Regions from separate parts of the Paenibacillus sp. RU5M genome, predicted to be linked through region 1. Evidence: riboswitches for the same ligand, from Rfam matches in the RefSeq annotation. Region 1 holds a riboswitch; each other region holds the start of a gene.

Evidence for each region. A riboswitch is a leader RNA that binds a small molecule or an ion and turns the genes downstream of it on or off. The one in region 1 is predicted to bind thiamine pyrophosphate.
Region 2: linked by a shared signal. The riboswitch ahead of tenA (thiaminase II) and the one ahead of CRO25_RS10805 (ECF transporter S component) in region 1 are both predicted to bind thiamine pyrophosphate.
Region 3: linked by a shared signal. The riboswitch ahead of CRO25_RS03290 (thiamine phosphate synthase) and the one ahead of CRO25_RS10805 (ECF transporter S component) in region 1 are both predicted to bind thiamine pyrophosphate.

The regions. Positions count from the first base shown of each region.
Region 1 covers NZ_OBQM01000003.1:14,362-21,565, reverse strand. Annotated here, with positions in the region: gene CRO25_RS10820 (PQQ-binding-like beta-propeller repeat protein) at 1-1,209, opposite strand, end outside; gene CRO25_RS10815 (energy-coupling factor transporter transmembrane protein EcfT) at 1,319-2,113, opposite strand; gene CRO25_RS10810 (ATP-binding cassette domain-containing protein) at 2,088-3,134, opposite strand; partial or broken gene CRO25_RS34270 (ATP-binding cassette domain-containing protein) at 3,156-3,506, opposite strand; gene CRO25_RS10805 (ECF transporter S component) at 3,597-4,190, opposite strand; TPP riboswitch at 4,432-4,542, opposite strand; gene CRO25_RS10800 (pectate lyase) at 4,856-5,524, opposite strand; gene CRO25_RS10795 (radical SAM/SPASM domain-containing protein) at 5,890-6,765, opposite strand; gene CRO25_RS10790 (iron-containing alcohol dehydrogenase family protein) at 7,061-7,204, shown strand, end outside.
Region 2 covers NZ_OBQM01000002.1:28,305-35,508, forward strand. Annotated here, with positions in the region: gene CRO25_RS33670 (hypothetical protein) at 1-341, shown strand, start outside; gene CRO25_RS06000 (TetR/AcrR family transcriptional regulator) at 411-1,016, opposite strand; gene CRO25_RS06005 (DHA2 family efflux MFS transporter permease subunit) at 1,298-2,737, shown strand; gene CRO25_RS06010 (TetR/AcrR family transcriptional regulator) at 2,901-3,800, opposite strand; gene CRO25_RS06015 (GNAT family N-acetyltransferase) at 3,850-4,383, opposite strand; gene tenA (thiaminase II) at 4,427-5,098, opposite strand; TPP riboswitch at 5,220-5,318, opposite strand; gene CRO25_RS06025 (hypothetical protein) at 5,365-5,655, opposite strand; gene CRO25_RS06030 (FAD-binding oxidoreductase) at 5,664-6,794, opposite strand; gene CRO25_RS06035 (AraC family transcriptional regulator) at 7,037-7,204, shown strand, end outside.
Region 3 covers NZ_OBQM01000001.1:686,564-693,767, forward strand. Annotated here, with positions in the region: gene CRO25_RS03285 (ABC-F family ATP-binding cassette domain-containing protein) at 1-566, shown strand, start outside; TPP riboswitch at 700-809, shown strand; gene CRO25_RS03290 (thiamine phosphate synthase) at 1,101-1,718, shown strand; gene thiO (glycine oxidase ThiO) at 1,724-2,956, shown strand; gene thiS (sulfur carrier protein ThiS) at 2,953-3,156, shown strand; gene CRO25_RS03305 (thiazole synthase) at 3,160-3,927, shown strand; gene CRO25_RS03310 (ThiF family adenylyltransferase) at 3,924-4,973, shown strand; gene CRO25_RS03315 (response regulator transcription factor) at 5,152-5,841, shown strand; gene CRO25_RS03320 (C40 family peptidase) at 5,978-6,478, opposite strand; gene CRO25_RS03325 (thiamine diphosphokinase) at 6,760-7,204, opposite strand, start outside.

The sequences.
Region 1 (7,204 bases):
CGCATCCACCTCTGCCTGCTGTCTTCCAAACCCACCATTGATCGCCCATAATTTCTGGCCGGAATGTCGGTCAAGAGCATATATGGAACCTTCGTAGTACCCCCCGCTAAATCCACCGTCATCCCCTTTCATCAGGAGCACATCCTCCGTTGCTGCTTGTAGAAAGGTGTAATTAATATCCCCCTGATTGGTCCATACCGATTTCCAGGGTAAGGTGGCAGGCAGCATTGTGCCATAGATTTTAGTCGTGAACTGATATTCATCTGAACCACCAAATTCCCAATTAGACACTACACCGTTTCGATCGTCCTGGGGTATATTCCAGCGCGTACGAACCAGCCTGCCGTTCTTGTTAAATGTCACGAGAAAATGAGCATCTGCTCGCTCGTACCGCCAGGTCTTTCCTATGCTCATGGCATAACCCGTATCGTTTAAATTGCCGGAATGCTCTTGCCAATCCGGTTCGCCAAGCCACTGCGCCACCTGTTTTGAGGTCGTTTTTGAATTCAGCACAATATCTATCAAATGACGTATAGTGGACGTGGGCATCGCCAATTGTCTACTGAACCAGCCATCCGCTACCTTGGTATGCTGTGCTACATCCTTTGCCTTAACCCAAAGCAATGCTGGACGATAAGTGGACGATTCCTTGTTCCAGACGCGCGGGGCAATGGACACGCCATACCAGTCCTTCGTCGCTGCAACAATGAACGCCTGCTCTTTCAGGAATGCCCCTGAAGACCATGTTGCCTGACTTCCGGGAAACAGGTACAGCTTGCTGCCCGATTGAAGCTTGAACGTTTGTGGAATGGATTTCGTCAGGCTTCGGCTTTCTTTGGAGGTATACCAGCCAGGTATCCAGAATTCAGTGTAATCGCTACCTTTTAGTTTGACCCATTCCCCGCGAACAGCGTCGATTTGCAAGCTCCCTTGAGCGGAGCTATACCCGTCTATGTCCATCCGATCAGGGGAAACACTGCTCTCGACCACTTGGCTGTAAATAGGTACTCCCTTTGCAACTGTGACCTTATCCCCCTTTTTATAATTAAGCTTCACCGATAGCACTTGCGTTACTGAACCCGAACCTTGCCCCTCCAGCCCCCTGGCATGGTTGTACAACAGCAGTCCCCCCGTAACCAGCACAACTAAGACACCAGCAACGATATTCCACGGGTAGCCCGTCCATTGCCTTTTACGCCCCGTCTTCACGTCAGTCCACTCCAATCATTTGAAGTTATTTCCATTTAAGACGTTTTGAACTAGGAAAAGTTACTGTTACTCCCAAATATATTTACAAGGTACGAAATAATTACAGGTCTCACCTTACATCCAATAGGGTTGAATTATAAGGGAATGTGGTTCCCAATATATAAGCAGCCGTTAACATGATGATAAAATACCCCATAAACCATACATCTGCTGGGGAATACCCGATCTGAATGTAATAGGTCCGGCTCCCGCCTTCCTTGAATCCTTTTGCTTCCATCGCCACCGCCATACGTTGCGCACGGCGAATACTCTGGGCAAGTAGTGGAATTGCATATCGTTTCAGTATGCCGTATACATTCCAGCGGGAGCCATGCTGCCTCCTTCCCCGAATGCGGATGGCATAACGCAGCGTCTGGAATTCATCCAGCAAAATCGGAATCATACGCATAGCCGCCAGAAAACTATAGGCATACTTGGGTGGGAGCCTCCACTGCTGCATGAGGGAATAAAAGAGACGCACAGGCTTGGTCGTCAGACCGAACAACAATCCAGCTGCCGCCATACTTAGGGAACGAAATCCTAGGTGCAACCCGCGGTAGAAGCTCTCTTCGGTAATATGAATCAATCCCCACTGAAACCAGGTGGTCTCCCCTTTACCAAACATGATCATACCTGTGGAAGTTGATATAAATACCAGAATGAACGGAGATGCATACAGCAATAATCTGGGCCATGCGTGACCTGTCCAGCCCAGCAGTAACAGCATGACAACTGCCACATTAGCCATTACATTCAGGTTGTGAATAAGGATGACGAAGACAAACAGCAATGTCAGGAAAATCATTTTCAACCCCGGATTCACCGCGTGAAGCCAAGTCTCACGATGAGGAAACGAGAGCTGCATCCGTTAACCTCCCCTCATGCACCGTCCAGATCCGGGTGCAATAACGCTTCACGATTTCACGGTCATGTGTAACCATCACAATGGCGGTCCCTTCACGCCGCAACCGCTCCAGCTGTGATAACATGGCAAAAGTATTCCGAGCATCCTGTCCAAAGGTAGGTTCATCCAGTAACAAAATACGCTGTTCCCGTACTAGAGCTGATGCTACACTCAGTCGTCGTTTCTGTCCCATCGACAATTGGTATGGATGCCTACCGGACAGCTCACTCAGTCCGAATTGCTCCAGCATGTGATCGGTTCGAATACCTCTTTCTGCGGCAGTTAACTTACCGCTCAGCAAGGAGAATCCCACTTCATCCCGGACTGTATTGGTCACGAATTGAAATTCAGGATTCTGGAATACAAAGGCAATGTGATCTGCAAGCTGCTCGGTTTTTCCGGCCGATTGTCCTTCCACACCATAATGACCTGTCGTTTTTAGAATATTCATCATGGACAGCAATAATGAACTTTTACCTGCCCCGTTAGCCCCGACAATCCCCACCCAATCTCCGTGCCATACCTTGGCCTGCTCCACCTGAATGAATGGCGTTTTTCCGCGCCATCCGGTGAATTGCTGCATTTCCAGTGCTGGTTGGGGCAGCGCAGAGGTTTCCCTCTCCTTATAATCTATACTTTCAGTTTCTGTTGCCCCATAACGAATAAACTCTCCTGTGACCAACGTCTGTGCTTTCGTCTGCCCTCGTTCTTCCCAAACCCCTGGATACCAGATTCCGTATTCCCTGAGCATATTCCGCTCATCTGTAAACACCTGATTCGCCGGGCCATCTGCCACAATCTTTCCTTCAGGCGACAATACGATGATTCGGTCCACCCACTCGACGATTTCATTAATTTTATGTTCTACGATAATGAGTGTTTTGTCCTGTGCAATCTGTTTCACCGTTTCCCATACTTGAGAGGTTCCTTCATCATCCAGCAGTGCCGTTGGTTCATCCAAAAAGAGTACGTCTGGCTCCATGGCCAGAATCGAAGCCATCGCAAGACGCTGCTTCATCCCCTGTGACATGGATTGAATGAGTGTTCGGTTATGTTCAAAGCATAACCCCACCTGTTCCAGATATCGATGGATAAGAGCAGGCATCTGCTCGCGTGGAATATTCCGGTTTTCCAGTACAAAAGCAATCTCTTCATCCGTATATGACATACAGAACTGGGTATCCGGATCTTGAAAAACAATACCGGGCTGCTCAGGCACCTGAATGTCATCACATTTCATCGGAATCTCCACAGATCGCGGAATCAGACCACTCAGAATTTGCAACAAGGTTGATTTGCCAGAGCCGCTTGGTCCAAGCAACAACACTTTCTCCCCTTGACGCACAGAGAGAGACAAGCCTTGGAACACCAAGGCCTTCTCTCCAGGGAACTTACATCTTAGATTCGTAACACCTACCGCTTGCACATTCTCCACTTCATTCATCTAGTCCAGCGCCTCATAATCCTGCTTCGACACCGGTCTAAGGGATCGTGTTACACCTGTAAGCTCCAGCGCTTTGGCGAGATAATAGGTGAATACACCCGCAATCAGAATACTTCCAATGAAGCGGAATCCGATAAACAGCGTGTAGTTCCAAGCCGAGAGGGAATCAATGTACCCATACTGATAATCGAGTACAAGCGAAGCCGCTGCTGCACCAATAGCCGCAAGGCAGGTAACGAACAGATTGCTTTTCCGATACAGAAATGCGGCAAAGAAAATCTCCGCTCCCAGCCCTTGCAGCAGCCCGTATACCAGTGTGGACATGCCCCACTCACTTCCGAGAAAAGCACTCACCGTGGATGCCGCAACTTCTGCCAGAATGGCTACACCTGGCTTCCGAATGATTACAAAGGCAAAGGTGCCCGCCATGAACCACATACCGTAAATCATCTGCTCCGCATGAACGCCGAATGGCTTCATCAGATCATATGTAGGTCCCCATATTTTGTAGATCACCCCGAAGACCACTGCAATCACAATCGTTACCAAAATATCGGTTAACTTCAATCTGTTGCTGCCTACTGCTGTTGACATGTTCTCTACTTCCTTCCTCTGTTTCCCTAGATTTATAAAAAAAACAATAAAACAAACAAAAAAAGCCTCCCCGGTTCACAGGCAGGCCATACGCACAGTTTACAATTCTCACGATGCAACGCATTAGGCAGATATAGAGAAAGAAGAAAACAAACGACACCATCCCCGTCACATCAGAGAAATCCCGTTGCAACCAAGAAACGCTGACATTTATGTTCTATCCCTTATCGCTTACCATTGCTCATCGCAAATTCATGTTCTCTACGCTGGCATTACCCAGATCAGATATACGGTCAGCAGCACAAGGCCGCTCTCTCAGCCCAACTTCATTGAGCACCCGGTTCACTTATTTCATTGCTTCTACTGTACAACACATGGGTATTTGTGACAATCCCGATAAGAAAAAATCAGTTTAAACTAGAAGAAAGAGTGATTAACTATATGTCTCATTTATGCGTCATATACCTCTGCTTCAAGAAATAACGTCTCTGTAATTCGTTACATCTCAGAAAGATGCAAATGAGAGCGAATAACGGGTGCCAGGTTCATTAGACCAAGATAACGCGAACAAGGGATGTCCCCGTCATATTCATGAGGACATCCCCTTTAATTGTTATGCTTCATATCCTTTAGAGGAAAATTATTGAGAAACGGTAAGCTCTGTTTTAATATTGAGTATTCCCGGATTGACTTGTTTTGCCCGATGCAAAGCCTTTAAACAAGGTCGGTACTTTGGAGTAACGGGTATTTGTAATTTTCCCTTGCGATGTACTGCTGTCCGTACGCATAATAGAATCTTTGACATTGGAAATGTCTGAGTTGTCGAGCGTCATGTTCACGGCGAAGGTTGTTCCGCCATTCTGACGTACCAGCTTGCCAATATCGTCTGCACGGAAATTTTTAATGTTAATCGTTCCGGCTGCATTCATTTGAAATACTTTATCATAGGCCTTGTAAGCTGCACCACCAGTGATGTTAACCGTTCCGGCTGATTTCAGAGTCAGAGCGTCCTCACCGACATCCTCCCAAATCACATTTGATATCGTGCAGTTACCATAACAATGAACACCGTCAGCTGCAGGTGAACCGATAATCACATTTTTGAGCGTGGCGCCTGCCTCCAACCGAAATACCGGCTTCTGATCTTCCGCTTGAGATCCATCTCCCAGGGTGGAAGGGTTGGCTACATACGTTTGGCCTTTGCCATCAAAAGTTTCTCCCTTGGCTACAATAATCGTTGAGTTTACAACAGTAGGTGCAGCAAAAGCCGGAATTGCACCTAATAATGAAGCGACCAGACCCGCAGACAGCAGCAACGTCAACATTTTTTTCATAATTTAAATCCTCCCTTATTCTGATGAATTGGCGTACAAGCATAAGCTTGTCCTCAAGGAACCGATCAGAGGTGCACCTCTGGCTCGGAACCTACCCTGATCCTACCAAAAAAGGAATGTTACGATAATAATCATTAGCTTAGATATAGAAATAATAGCATTATGCCTGTGTTCTCGGCATTTTTTGCATCGTACTCCATTGTGTAATGTGCCGATCTCAACTTCGGCTATGCTTCTTTTACAACTTGTAATCTATGGCGATATGCTCCTTTATCGTTCTAGAAAAAACGAAAGACCACCTCATCTGTTTCCAGACAACGTGATCTCTATTATTTTGAATCTCATTTTATTTATTAAATTTCGCTTTAAGCGCCGAACCGCTGACGATATCCGCACTTCCGACATAATTCCTCCACTGCTTCCCGTTTGGAGAAACCATAGAACAGATTGTTGGCTCGTTCACCATCCACAATCTCCGAGAACGATTTTTCATGAACGTTGCCCAAGTTAATGACACCCTCACCATCGAGACAGCATGGTACCACAGTTCCATCGACAAGCACGGCTGCCTGACTGCGAAGCGCATGACAGAAACCTTTACCATCATCTTCGGGTGCATCCAGACTCGGCCACTGGAATTCATGATCCTGATTCAGATACACATTGGGGGCAATTTTGACACCGCTCCCCGGCACCACTTTCTCCTCAATACGGAAATCTAGATTGAACTCCCGTTCAAGAACCTCCAGCGTCTCCCGGTTTCGGTTCATCTGCGCATTCGTGAAGTTATCCTGTGTCAGATTCCAGAGTCGGAATGAAATAATGACATTGTGCTTCACTGCTTCCCGGACAAATGACAATACATTGCCCAGATAGCCCTCACGGTCTGTGGAACCTTCATGACCATCAAAGCTGTGCAGGGAGAAATTCATCTGACGCAGTGCCGGTTTGCCGAGCAGTTTGTGCTGGGTCTTGGGCAGCAGCGTACCGTTCGTCGTAATGTTGACCTTGAATCCCTTCTCATGCGCTGAATCCAGTAACAGATCAATTTTGGGATGAAGCAGCGGCTCACCTTTGACATGCAAATAAATATGTTTGGTATGGGGTTTGATCTGATCCAATATATTGTTGAAGACTTCAGGGTCAATGAAATTTTTGGCACGTTTCGTCTGTGGACAGAAGCTGCATGCCAGATTACATATACTTGTGATCTCAATATATACTTTCTTGAACGTTTTCAACTCGGGGTCCCCATTCTGCTTAGAGGGAGAACAGTCCCACCCTCATTTGTGATCCGGCCCATGTGTGCCACCACTATTATATCGGGTTCAAGGGACAAGGTAAATCGACTAGGATGTTAATTCCCTTTTTCTCATCGAATTCGTTAACTACGTTCACCTATAGATTCTTTCAATCGAAGTATAGGATGTATTGATTGTCCAGGTCATTGTAGTTGCCGAGACGCGATGCTAGAATTTAAACAATTTAAAACCAAGTTAAAACGTAAGAATAATAAGTTATAAGGGGAGTGTATTCATGATTACTGTTAAGGCACCCGCAGTATATGTACACGAGGCTAACATTCTTGAGCAAAGTGGTTCGCGAATTACACAGCTTGGGCAGCATGTTCTCATTATCACCGGTGAGTCTGCATTAGAAGCCGTGAAGCCTTACCTTCTT
Region 2 (7,204 bases), on a different contig from region 1:
ACATCATTTACTGCAGTAAGTTATTATTTGTTACAGGCAGCAGAACGCATTATCCTCACTATGCCGCCTTCATCATTGCTGCCGTTACTTTTACCGAAATCGCAGTATCTCTTGGGGGCGCCATTATGGCGAGACGGAATAATGAACCGGTCATTGAAGCCATCAAACTGACGAACTTCTCTTCATCATTGATCTCACTTTCATTAACACAAACTGCGATCATGTCATTTTCATACAAAGGAGATCCCACCTTTTACAATGGACTGTCCGGCATCATTTTTGGTGCTCTGGCAGCACTCATCGGGCTGTATATGATTTTACGAACTCCGACAGGAGATTAGCCCATTTATAGTCTGTTGAAAAGACATCTGCGTATAGTTGAGTCTAACTATAGCTGGATGTTTTTTTTGTTATATCAAGTCATTGTAAGAATAAGCACGAATTAAAGAGAACTGTTTGGCAAGGAAATGCGGTGCATAGGGCATGTCATTACGAAGCCAGGATACAATGGTACCAATCAGAGCTGAGGAACTGTACCAGATTGCGATCTCCTTATGAATACCCGCTTGTGAAAGAGAGCTTCCCAGCTCCAAGCTTTCGATCTTGGCCGAAACGAGTGTCGTTAGTAATTTCATGAGCCTCTCCGTAAAAATGGGGGTTCGTCTGGAAGCGAGAACGACGCGATAGAATTTGGAATGATCAGCAAAGTGTTCAAGCAATTTTACAAGCACTGGCCAACCATCGTCTTTGGCAGCATCTTCAAATTGAGGAGCATATTCGTCCACAATTCGTTCAATGTGCTCGATCATCTCGTCCGCCATTTTCTCCATCATGTCTGTGATGTCACGATAATGCAGATAGAAAGTCACGCGGTTGATCGTCGCACGTTCTGCAATTCGATTGACGGATAGTTTCTCGATGTCCATTTCCTGCAACAGATCTACAAAAGCATCACGAATCAACTGTCTTGTACGAAGTATACGAGGATCTGTAGCAGACTTCTTTTCATTTTTCATGCAATATCACTCCTCAAATTTTAAAAATTACAATTTTAAATGATCAGTCGTTTATTTCCGAATTAGACGACATATTTTATCATTTCGTAAAATAAGCAACGAAAATACCCAAAATCGTAAATTGTAATCTACGGGAATATGTATATAATTCAATAAATACAATGTAAACTATACAACACGTTGTAAATTTAGTCACGTGTGGATTGAAAGGATGGAATGGATTGAGTCAGGCTAGATTAAAAGAAAGAGATGACGTAAAAAAGGGCCCCATACTGTTTGTTATGATTTTGGGTGCATTTCTTGCCACATTGAACCAAACCGTTATGAGCGTGGCAACTCCGGAGCTGATGGGGGATTTTAATATCTCAGCAGCAACAGCCCAATGGTTTACAACAGGCTACATGCTGGTGAATGGTGTACTCATTCCTATCACGGCCTATTTCATGCAACGCTTTTCGACACGGCAATTATTTCAAGCTTCGATGTTTATTTTCCTCATCGGTACGATTATATCTGCCCTTGCGAGTAATTTTGGTACACTGTTGACAGGACGTATGGTTCAAGCAGCCGGTGCTGGTATTATCATGCCATTGTTAATGCATGTCATTCTTACCTTGTTCACTCCTGAGAAAAGGGGCGCCGCGATGGGGATGGTCGGCTTTGCCATCATTTTCGCTCCAGCGATTGGGCCAACCCTTGCTGGATATATTCTTGAGAACTACACATGGCAAACGATGTTTTACGGGATGATCCCACTAACCGTTATTGTTATTGGTTTTGCGTTTGTATATCTCAAAAATGTATCGGAACGAATCAATCTCAAGTTCGACACACTCAGCGTGTTGCTGTCCACGATTGGATTCGGCGCATTGCTGTATGGCTTCAGCCGGGCAGGAACTCTGGGATGGTCAAGCGCAGAAGTAATCATATGCATTGCAGCAGGAGTCATTGCTCTTGGACTGTTCACATGGAGACAACTCGCGTCTGCAAATCCGCTGCTCGATCTGCGGGCTTTCAAGTATAATATGTTCTCACTGACCACAATCATTAATATCGCGATCACGATGATCATGTATGCTGATATGATGTTGCTTCCTTTATACCTCCAAAATGCACGGGGTTACACTGCATTGGAGTCCGGATTATTATTGCTTCCGGGGGCGCTTGTCATGGGCTTCCTGATGCCGATTACGGGTAGATTGTTTGACCGGTTTGGCGCAAAATGGCTGGCGATTATTGGGATGGTCATTACGATTGTAACGACTATCGGGTTCATCGATCTAACCGATTCTACCAGTTATACTTACCTGGTGTTAATGTCAACAGGTCGCAGAATTGGTATGGCCTTGCTCATGATGCCTATCCAAACGGCAGGGTTGAATCAACTGCCTCCAAGACTTGGGCCACACGGTACAGCGATATCCAACACCGTGAGACAAGTGGCTGGCGCTGTGGGTACTTCATTGCTCGTAAGTGTAATGACCAGTCGCACAACGGCACATGTACAGGATATGGTGGCAACGGGCGCAGCCAAAGGTTTAACCCAGCAGCAATTGGGAATGGAATCCATGATCCAGGGAATTAATGATGCTTACGTTGTCATTATCGGCATTGCCGTTCTTGGATTGCTCCTTTCCTTCTTCATCAAACGTACCAAACAAGCGACGGAGGAAGACTCCAAACAGCCTGTAAGACAAAAAGTCTCGATGAATACAAATTAAGAGCAATATTTACATGAATTACATCATGTAGAGCCTATTGTATCTTATATAAAAAGCGGCAGATCAGGACACTAAGCTTTACGTCCAATCTGCCGCTTTTTTGTGGTGTATTACATAATATAAATGAACAATTTGCCTGCACACGTAAGTAAGAACAGCTGCGTTAACTCGTTCTCTCCATGAGGATCTGCCTGAATTGTTCGAGATACGATCTGCAGTCTTTGACAATCCTGTTTGCCTCACACTGAAGAGAAGACGATTCAAATTCCGTTTGAAACGCCTGTAGCGTTACTTCCAACATGGAGATATTGATCTCTTTCTGCTCAACTAAAACAAGCAGCCCTTTGGTCAGTTCTTTCGCTTTAATAGGTACTTCCAATTGGAGAATAGAATGACTGAATTTCTGAAGACCTGCAATCAGGTTATTTTTATCCAACACAATTTCTTTGGAATCAGGAGCGATCATCAAAAGACTTGGAAAATCTATAATATGCTCTTGTCTTTCCAGCATGGAGCGAAGCAAGATTTCAATGTAGTTCAGGATTTTGGGCACAAGATGGTTCCAATCCGGTTGGTCAAGATGGAAGTTTCTCCACATGTTCGAGATTTGATGGATCATGCCAAAACCAAAAATAGCCCCTTCATAAGCAAAAGGTTTTAATTCTTTACCAAATACCTGTACCAGTCGTTCAGATAACCAATTTAACTGTATGCGAGTCAAGTTTTTCAGATCGCATTCTCCAGAGTAGAAGCCTGTCCAGAATAGCTCCACAACAAGCTTTTTTTCTGGCAAAATCATCGGCACCATAATCTGATCCACCAGTAAATCAAAATCGGAAGCATAGCTTTGGCTCTCCAAATCTTTGCGAATCATCATATCTTCCTGTACACGTTGCTCCAGAATGGCAAGAATACAATCATCCTTCGAGCCAAAGAATTTATAAAATGTTCCTTTGGACACACCTGACTCGTCTAGGATCATTTGTATGGAGGTGTTGGTCACTCCATGTTTCCCAAAGAGTACAAGCGCTGAGTCCAATAACATTTGTTTCCGCTTATTCATAAGTTCCCCCTGGATGATTTAGGTGGTTCACGTTACGATATCTAATAACCTATTGCAAATCCACTGCAAACATCATATGTTCCTTCCAAATCCCCTTGATTTTAATATTCTGCCGGTCCGTCTCCTGAAAGCCCGCCTTGCGAAGCACTCGAATCGATCCGGCATTGTCAGGCAGCGCACCTGCCTCCACTCGTTTTATACCCGCTTCATTCATAGCAAAATCCAGTGCTAGCTGAAGGGCTTCACTCATATATCCCTTGCCATTCTGCACCTGATCGAGCACATAACCAACAATCCATTTGGTGGTGGAATCCAGTTCAAGCTCGAACAGAGAGATCTCCCCAATAAGCTCATGCGTATGGTTCAGAAAGATCCCGAAAGAGTACCGTTTCCCCTCTTCCCTCGCCTTGTTCCAACCTTCGAGAAGGGCTACTTGGCCCTCCAATGTATAGAATGTATCCGATCGTTCGCTTGCCGATATTTCTTCGAAAATAGCCCGGTTACGGAACTGCAAATCCAGTAGCCCAGCAGCGTCTTCCACGTTCAAAAATCGTAAATAGATGCGTTCTCCACGATTGTCCATCTGTATGTTCATCCTTATCTCTGGTTGTAGTAGATTGCATTCATCAGAAGTACGAGAGTTGCCGTTTATAAGCCATATCCCAGAATAGATATTCAAATTCAACACTTCTTCTGAATATGTCTTCAATGGCCTCCAGTTCCTGCTCGGTTTTATGTTCGCATAATGCATCCAGTGTATCATAGAACCATTTGAATGAGTCGCGGAATTCATCACTTGCATAATTTTCGATCCAAGTCTGATAGAAATTGCCCTCTAATGAATCTCGATATTGTTCTTTTAATCTTGTGGCATAGTCGTAATACGTCCACGCACAAGGGAAAATGACGGCGATGATTTCGGCAACCCCACCTGTTTGTGCAACACTCATCATATTCGACGTATAGGCCTTGTTATAAAGAGAGGGTTTGACAGTATGATTTTCATCCAGCGTAATCCCAAATTCATTCATATAATTTCGATGCAAATCCATTTCTTCGTACAGAATAGCGTGTTGAATAACCGTAAAGTTCGTCATCATTTTTTCATCTGTCGCCTTGACCGCACCCATGGCAAAAATCTTCGCATATTCAATCAGATATGTATAGTCCTGAAGAAGATAAAACTTAAACGCTTCCTGATCCAGTGTGCCTTTCCCCATTTCATGTAAAAAAGGATGGTTGTATCCATCTTCCCATACGTTTCTGGACTTATCTTTTAACGTTCTTGAAAATGACATGATCATTTCTCCTTGTATTAAAATTATAATGTCCCCGCTTCACATCCAGCTATCGCGTTCTGTCATCCAAAATGCAGACCAAAAAGCCCTTGTCCTATTTTCGGCAAGGGCAAAATAACATGAGTACATGTCATTTGCTCCCTACGTCAGTATTAACTAACAGGTTCAAAGGGTCAGGTTTTAACCTTCTCAACTGCGAACAGTCCCCCTGCAAATAGCTCAGGCTTATTACAACATGTGTTTTTCCAAATGTCAATCCATTCCTATTAATCTTCAAGTTCCCCTAAATCTTCTTGCAACTTCTTAAGTCGGGTGCGGATATCCTTAATCATACTTTGCAATTTGTTTAACTCATCTACCCATTTTTGCTCATTAGAGACGTTCGTCGCTGAATTTGAATGATACGCCGGAGACGTCTTTAACTTGTTTAAATCCGATTCGTAACCCCTCCGCTCTTCCTCGGCTTTTGCTAATTCCTCCTCGGTGATGCCAATCTGGTGCTCCAGATAAATAATGTCTGATGAGTTACCGTGAGTTAAGCGCTGTGAATACGTCATCGTTCACCTCATTTCTGATGATCCATTGCTTTTCCAAGGTCATATGGCTGAATATCGATATCCAATTTCATACCCAGAGCCAATTTGGCCAGTTGACTTCCAATAAAAGGCCCCATCGTGAGACCAGACGCTCCAAGCCCGTTGGCTGTGATTAAGCCATTCCAACCAGGAACAGCACCCATTACCGGAAGAAAACCTGGTGTAAACGGACGGAAACCTACTCTTACTTCCTGAAACGTGCTATCGGCTAAACCTGGAGCCAGTTCCAATCCTTTATTCAAAATTTCCTGCATTCCGCCTGCGGTTACTCTTATATCATAGCCTTCAATATCATTTTCGTGAGTCGCCCCGATCACAATCTTCTGTTGATCAAAGGCTAACAGATATTGATCCGAAGGAGGCATGACCACAGGCCATTTCCCAGTGTCTTCTCGATCATGAACCTGCAAATGCATAATTTGCGCCTTCTGATAATGAACCTTAAAATCAATGCCCAAGGGCTTCAACAGTTCACTAGCCCAAGCGCCGGCACACACAATAACCTCGTCAGCCGATATGACTTGACCGTCAACAACCACTCCAGTTACTCGGTCCGATTCATATTGAAGTGTCGCGTCCCCATTAATCAGGACCGCTCCATTTCGCTGTGCCGATCGGATTAAGGCATCACGCAGTGCACGTCCATCGATACGCGCAGCACCACTGATGTAGACGGACTGAAAGTTCTCCTCCAGGAGAGGAAAACGCTCATGGGTTTCTTTTGCATCCAGACGGGTAATATCGGCAATCTCCGGTGCATCTTCTTTACGAAGGTGTGCTCGCTCCTGCATCTTGTTGATTTTCTCTACTTCCGTATGAATACTAAGAGCACCCACTTGAGCGTAACCCGTTTCCGTTTCCCCTTCACTCTTGAGTTCTTCAATCAAACCGGGATAAAAACGTGCACCCGCCTTGGCAAGCTGATACCAATCCTGATTACGGCGCTGAGATAACCAGGGACAGATGATCCCGGCAGCAGCATCCGTAGCCTGCCCTCGATCTTTCCGGTCTATAATAAGAACTTCCGCACCCCGTTTTGCCAATTGATATGCTGTGGAAGCCCCAAGAATTCCTGATCCTACGACGATGACTTTCTTCATGACTGCATCCCTTTCCTAAATCACTGTATCCATTATAGCGTATACTGTTTGGTCTGATAATGGCAAGGCATCGACATGATGATACATAATCCTAAAAGGTTTTCGATAAGTCGTTCATCGAAGTAAATAGTTCGTTTAAATTAATGTTATTTATGTAATATAATTCAAATCAGGTTTCTTTTAACTCTGTATCCGCGCCATTTACGCACACGACCTTTAACGAAATGAGGAATAACACAACGATGCCGAAACCTAGTACGGGGAATTCACTGGATACCGATATGCCGCTTATGATTACAGGTCAAAACCAGCTGACCGTAGATGAATTAATGAATTGGAACGGCCATTCACGGGATTACAGTATTGTGCAGTGTATCGGGGGAACAGGGAAAATTGCAGCCCAAAATCAT
Region 3 (7,204 bases), on a different contig from region 1:
TTGATTTTGAAATCGGATATTCATATGCATTATTGCCTAAAATGACGATGACTATTGAGCGTGGCGAGAAAATTGCCATTGTTGGATGTAACGGTGTAGGTAAATCCACACTGCTCAAGACGATCTTGGGGAAAATCCCACCAATTAGCGGTAAGACTTTCTTGGGGGACTATCTGGAAACAGCCTATTTCGAACAGGAAGTACGTGCAGGTAATATTACCCCGATCGAAGATGTGTGGAATGAGTTTTCTCATCTGACACAGAATGAAGTCCGGGGCCATCTCGCACGTTGTGGATTAAAAAATGAGCATATCACCCGCCCGCTTAACGCGCTTAGTGGTGGTGAACAAGCCAAGGTTCGTTTATGTAAGCTTCTGATGCGTGAAAGTAACTGGATTTTGTTCGATGAGCCTACAAACCATTTGGATGTAACCGCTAAAGCAGAGCTGAAACGTGCCCTGCAGGAATTCAAGGGTACCGTGCTGCTCGTATCCCATGAACCTGAATTTTATGAAGGTTGGGTAACCAAAACGTGGGATGTTGAAGCTTGGTCCGACAAACAATAGTTTCTACGAAATTCTTTGCACCAGAAACAGCAACTTCGTTAACTACATGACTTCAGCAATGGTGAACAACGTAATTCATGGAAATGTACGGTGACAAAAAAAGGTGTCTATGGTAACATAGGCTACAGCTTCATATGAACACTAGGGGGGCCGCACGATGCGGCTGAGATGGAAGAATGCGATTCCGGACCCTTTGTACCTGATCTGGATCATACCAGCGTAGGGAAGTGGCGCGTTTCAGCTAATGACAAAGAGCTTTATCGTTGACTTTGCGATATTGCCTGCAAGATGAATCATGCAGTTCTATGTATACAGCGTTGCGACTATGGATGGTTTCTATAGTTGTTGTGCGTTATGTATAGAGTAATTGCATGCGACAGTCATTCAGTTGATCCATGAATTTTAAATTCGTGGCCACTCCCCTACGGGAGTGGCTTTTTTGTTGTTGTATATCAGCTTAAATCATGCAAGAGGAGGGCGAATAGGACGGTAATCTTCCACGAACATGTAATAACAAGATCATTCGAACTGCATGTGGTTTCACCAGGTACAGGAGACTTGGGCTCTTTTCTGAATATTGCTAAGGGTATATGGCGGTGGGTCGATTATATCCACATTCGGGAAAAAAAGCTGACCCTTGAAGAACAGATGTATTGGGCGCAAGGTCTAAAAACACAAGGTGTTCCATCTGACCGAATCATTATGAATGGCTCAGATCAGCTGGATCAATATGCTTCAATTGGTGGTGTGCATTGGGGTCAAGCAGTTACTCGCAGCTATGATAAGGATGAGTTGAGGAGAGTCGATCGGCTGCGCGTAGGCATATCGGTTCATTCTCTGGAAGAAGCAAAAGTTGCAGAAGAACAGGGAGCGGATTATCTCTTTTATGGGCATGTCTATGCTTCAAATAGTAAACCGAATTGCGAACCCAGAGGGCTAAGTGCGTTAGCTGAGGTATGCTCTAATGTTTCGATTCCCGTGATCGCGATTGGCGGGATTAGTCATGAGAATATTGCTGCCATTCGAACTGCTGGTGCTAGAGGAGCCGCTGTAATTTCAACGATTTGGACGACCGATAAGCCGGAAGTAGCTGCCGCTTCATTGCGACAGGCGATCACGGATTCAGACAAGTACGCCGGACCAAGGAGATGAAGATCTTGAGAGAGGAAGCAAGAAGTCGAAGCAGGAATCGTTCAGGCTATCATCCAGGAATAGTTTCGGGAAGTAAAGTTGGAGCGGAAGTTGGAGGCAAGCTTCATGCAGAAACCATTATTGTAGGTGGAGGAGTTATCGGATGTGCCATCGCATGTGAACTCGCTACTCGAGGCCATGACGTTCTTCTGGTTGAGCGGGCGCGGATCGCTGGGGGAACTTCCTGTGCAGCCGCAGGCATGCTTGCTGCTGATAGTGAGGAATTCACTCATGCTGTAATGGCAAAGCTTGCAAGGCAGAGCAGAGCTTTGCTTCATGAGCAGAAGGAACGGATCAGTTCGCTTAGCGGAGTGGAAATGGGGCTGCAACAGCATGGATTTATTACTCCTTTTCGTTCATACAGTGAGGTCAGCAGTTACAAGAATGATCGTAGATCGTCTACCTTATCTACAGAACATATTTGGTGGGATCGTATTTCTGTCCAACAGGAAGCTTCATGGTTAAACAGGGATACGTATGGAGCATTTCACAGACCTTCCGAGAGCGAGGTTCTTCCTGTCAACTTAACGCAGGCTTATGTCAGATCGGCTCAAGCCATGGGTGCAAGGGTGATGGAAGGTGTACAGGATGTCCGTTTGCATACTGATGTGAATGGAGTGCAAGGGATCGAGACTTCAATAGGAACGATGACATCGAGAAATGTCATTATTGCTACAGGGTTACATGGTGAAGAATTGATGAGACATGTGGGTCTGAAATCGCCTGTTTTACCAGTAAAGGGGGAGATTGCAGCCGTGCAATTTTCTCCCCACCATGCCGGGTACAGGCCAGACAAAACGGTGTATGCAGAGGATATATATATTGTTCCCAAAGCCAATGGAGAAGTATGGATCGGTGCAACAAGCCTTCCTGGAAGAACAGACATGAAAGTTTCGGTACAAGGCATTCAGAAGCTGCTCGCAGCTGCAACAAACTGGGTACCTGGCATGAAGGAAGCACATTTTATCCGAGCCTGGGCTGGTGTACGTCCTTCGACTCCGGATGGAATTCCGTATATAGGGGCTTGTGAAAGTGTTCCTGGTTTATTCGCTGCTTTTGGACATTATCGTAACGGCATATTACTTAGTGCGATTACAGCCAGCCTCATGGCTGACTTGATTTGTGGTAAAACCTCTGAAGAGCTGGGGATTCAGGACCTTAGTCCAGAACGTTTGAACAGAAAGGAGATGTTGCTGTGAACATCATTGTCAACGGACAAACCATGCAAATTGAAGATAGCTTAAATCGTGTAGACAAATTGCTCCATTCATTTAATTTGCAAGTAAAAACCGTCGTGGTTGAATTGAATCGTCAAATTTTAACGCGGGAATATCATGAAACGACGGCGTTAAGAGACGGAGACCGAATTGAAATTGTACATTTTGTGGGAGGCGGTTGAATTATGCTGAGGATTGGAAATTATACGTTTGAATCTAGATTGCTGCTGGGTACAGGCAAATTTTCGGACTTGGAAGTGCAGAGTCAGGCGGTTGAGGCTTCAGGTACGGATGTATTAACGTTCGCGGTTCGGCGTTTGAATCTGGAAGATCGGAACAAACAGCACTTTCTGGACACACTGGACTTGAAAAGGTATACCCTGCTTCCCAATACAGCGGGTGCTGCAACAGCAGAGGAAGCTGTGCGAATCGCTGAACTAGCTCGGGCTTCAGGACTTTGTGATATGATAAAAGTAGAAGTTATCGGGGATGGAATCACATTACTTCCTGACCCAATTGAAACCTATAAAGCTTGCGAGATCTTGCTTGAAAAGGGCTTTACGGTACTGCCTTATATCTCGGACGATGTTATTCTGGCCAAGCGATTGCAACTACTCGGCGTACATGCTGTTATGCCTGGGGCTTCACCCATAGGGGCGGGGAGAGGAATTATTAATCCCTATAATCTGGAGATTATTATTGAACAAGCCGTCGTTCCTGTTATTGTGGATGCAGGACTTCGAGCACCTAAAGATGCTGCTCATGCGATGGAGCTGGGAGCTGACGGTGTATTGTTGAATACGGCTGTCTCCGGATCCGGAGATCCGGTGAAGATGGCGAAGGCAATGCGAATGGGGGTTGAAGCAGGCAGACTGGCTTATGAGGCAGGCATGATTCCCGTTAAGCGCTATGCGGCAGCGAGTAGTCCGGCGGAAGGAATGGTTCATACATGACTAATCAGACACGATCTTCTGAACAGGGAGACCGCTATTCCAGACAGGAACGGTATGCACCTATCGGTAAGGAAGGTCAGCATAGATTGAATAACAGCAAAGTATTAATTGTTGGAGCGGGCGCGCTTGGTACGGGTATTGCGGAAACATTGGTACGTTCAGGAATTGGCCATATTACTATTGCAGATCGTGACTATGTGGAGTGGAGCAACCTACAGCGACAGCAATTATATATTGAGCAAGACGCCATTCAACGAATACCCAAAGCGATGGCAGCGAAGAAGCGCCTATCTGACATTAATTCTAACGTTGAGGTTGTAGGCAAAGTGATGGACGTCAGAGTAGATGAACTGGAAGAACTGGTTCAGAACGCAGACTTGATCATGGATGCAACAGATAATTTTGATACCCGGCTATTAATAAATGATATGTCTCAGAAGTATCGTATTCCGTGGATTTATGGCGGATGTGTGGGCAGTTATGGAATTACCTACACGTTTCTGCCTGGAGAAACGCCTTGTTTAAACTGCTTGTTGGGTGAGGTTCCGTTAGGTGGGGATACCTGTGATACGTCAGGCATAATCCCTCAGGCGGTGCAGATGGTTACGGCTAATCAGACTGCCGAAGCAATGAAGCTTCTCAGTGGTAATTCAGGTGCACTGAGACGCAAGTTGTTATCATTCGATGTGTGGAGAAATGAATACATATCCATTAACGTCGACGGTGCCCGAAAAGAAGATTGTCCTTCCTGCGGGGTAAAGGCTAACTATCCATACCTCTCTGCCTCAAACCTGGAAAAAACAGACGTATTATGTGGTAGGGATACGGTACAGATTCGCCCTTCACGGCGAATGAATCTGGATTTACAGCATACGGCTGAACGCCTCGGCAAGCTGGAAGAAGGCCAAGTGGAGGCTAATGCATTCTTGGTTTCTTTTACAACGGGAGCACACAGGATGGTCATTTTTCAGGATGGTCGCGTCCTTGTTCATGGAACAAAAGACACGGCAGAGGCGCGTACGCTGGTTCACCGGTACTTTGGTTAGAGAAAAATCAAATGAATGTTCCGAGTCCGTTCCTTCCGGGAATGGACTTTTTCATTTTACGGCATGATAAACATACAACAATGCTGCGAAGCACAGTGGTCACAAGTATGTATAAGGAGACCAAGTGTAGTTTTTACCAACAAATGTAGCAGCGTATAAGACAGGCCGGGTGAAAAAAATGAAAACATCCATATTACTGGTTGGCAGGGGCGATCTGGTTTCTTTTATTCAAGGCATACTGTGTGCAGAAGGGTACCAAGTGGAGCAAATGGAATGGACAGATCTGAACCGTATTTCTGAACTAACACTCACGAATCTCAATATGATCATATTAATGAATGAAGGATGTCATGAAGATACCCTGAAAAATGGACTAGAGTCTTTTGTGCACGTAGGTGTCACCTCCCCATTACTTGTGATAACTCCCAAGATATCGCCTGAATTGATTGTGGAATTACTCGATTACGGCGCTAATGATGTGATGGAAGCACCTATTCACGGTAATGTGATGATGGCCAGAATACGGAATCTTTTACGTGTGTTCTCGCATGCTTCACAGGAAGATGAAGAAGTCATTGTAGTACATGACCTCAAGGTCAATCTGCGTTCACGTCGTGTAAGTCGTGCAGGCGAATATCTGGTATTAACTCCGAAGGAATACGAATTGCTGGAATTTTTGGCTCGTCATGTGAATGAGGCGTGTCCCCGGAGCGTTATTTTGAGGGAAGTATGGGGGTATGATTTTGCAATGGATACCAATGTGGTGGATGTATATATCAAACATTTACGAGTGAAGGTGGATAAGGGGAGGAGTGTCAAATTAATTCATACCGTTCGTGGCATCGGTTATATGCTTCATACCCAATAAAAGAGGTCGTCTCAAAGAACTCAGTGTGTGTTTTCCACATAACTCCTGTTTGGAGAGAGAACTTCATTGGGTAAATATAAAAAGGACCGGATCATCAGATCCGGCCCCACTCGCTTCGTTATCTTTAAAATATGAGCTACAGTACGCGGCGAGCTTTAATATATGTTTTTTTCCAGTTCCCCGAGTTCAAGTCGGAGAGAGTTACACCTGGTGATCCGTACGTGTGCAGAACTTTTCCGTCGCCTGCATATACGCCTACGTGAGTAATATTGGAGCCTGTAGAGCGACTACCGCTGGAGAAGAAGACCAGATCTCCCACTTGCAGATTAGCTTTGGAAACAGCTACACCTTCTTGGGATTGCTTAACGGATGTACGTGGCAGGTCTACACCATACTTTTTGAAGATGTATTTCATAAAAGAAGAGCAGTCAAAATTTTTGGTTGTAGAAGTTGACGCACCAAATTTATATGGAGTTCCTGTAAAGGTTTTACCATAGTTCACGATTTGTTGTCCTGTGGATACAGAAGCGCTTGCTGCCTGTGCGACAGGTGCATTAGTCATTAATACAGCTCCAAAACCTAGAGTAGCGCACAACCCGACGGTTACGGCCTTTTGGACAAAGATGTTTGTTTTCATGTGAGTACCTCCAAAATTCGTTTTCGTTTAGTTGCTAGAGCGAGTATAACAGCTTTGTAACAGCCTAGAAATTGGATGGAACCTGATTCTCCCTAGGGCCGCAACGGTTTGGGTTTGTTTATTAAAATACCATTAAAAATGTCAAAAAATTAATCATTGACGAAGCTCGAATGTTACAAAAACAACAAAGACCCTTGATATTCAAGGGTCTTTGTTGTTTTATACTCTTATTTTTAATCAAAATCATAGGTTACAAAAACGTAATAAGTATAGGCAGAAGGTTAATCTTTGCTCTGAATAATGAGTAATAACCCACTATCAATAGAGACGGTGCCAGACTTTCCGAGCAGTTTGTTGCTAATCCCCAAAGATTGTCCCATGCGTATAGTAGCTTGATCTAGCGGGTACATGAAACCTTCCAGTGTGATACCTGTTACTTCATTAGTAAGTGGGAGCAGGGAGATGTACTCATATCCGCGGTCTTCCACAAAAGCTTCGGAGGTCGTTAGCATCATATAATTGTGTTCATCCTGCAGAGTACAGGAAATATGATGCTGCATAGCGCGGACCATAATATGTACGTTAGCCAGTGTATGATCCATGCGTGTGCCCGTTGCGCCCAACATAAGAATGTCAGTAGGCTCAAGATCCAATGCTGTTTCAAATGCCATCTCGGTATCGGTCAAATCCTTATGCACAGGATCACAGGTGATTATCCGTTCGCTG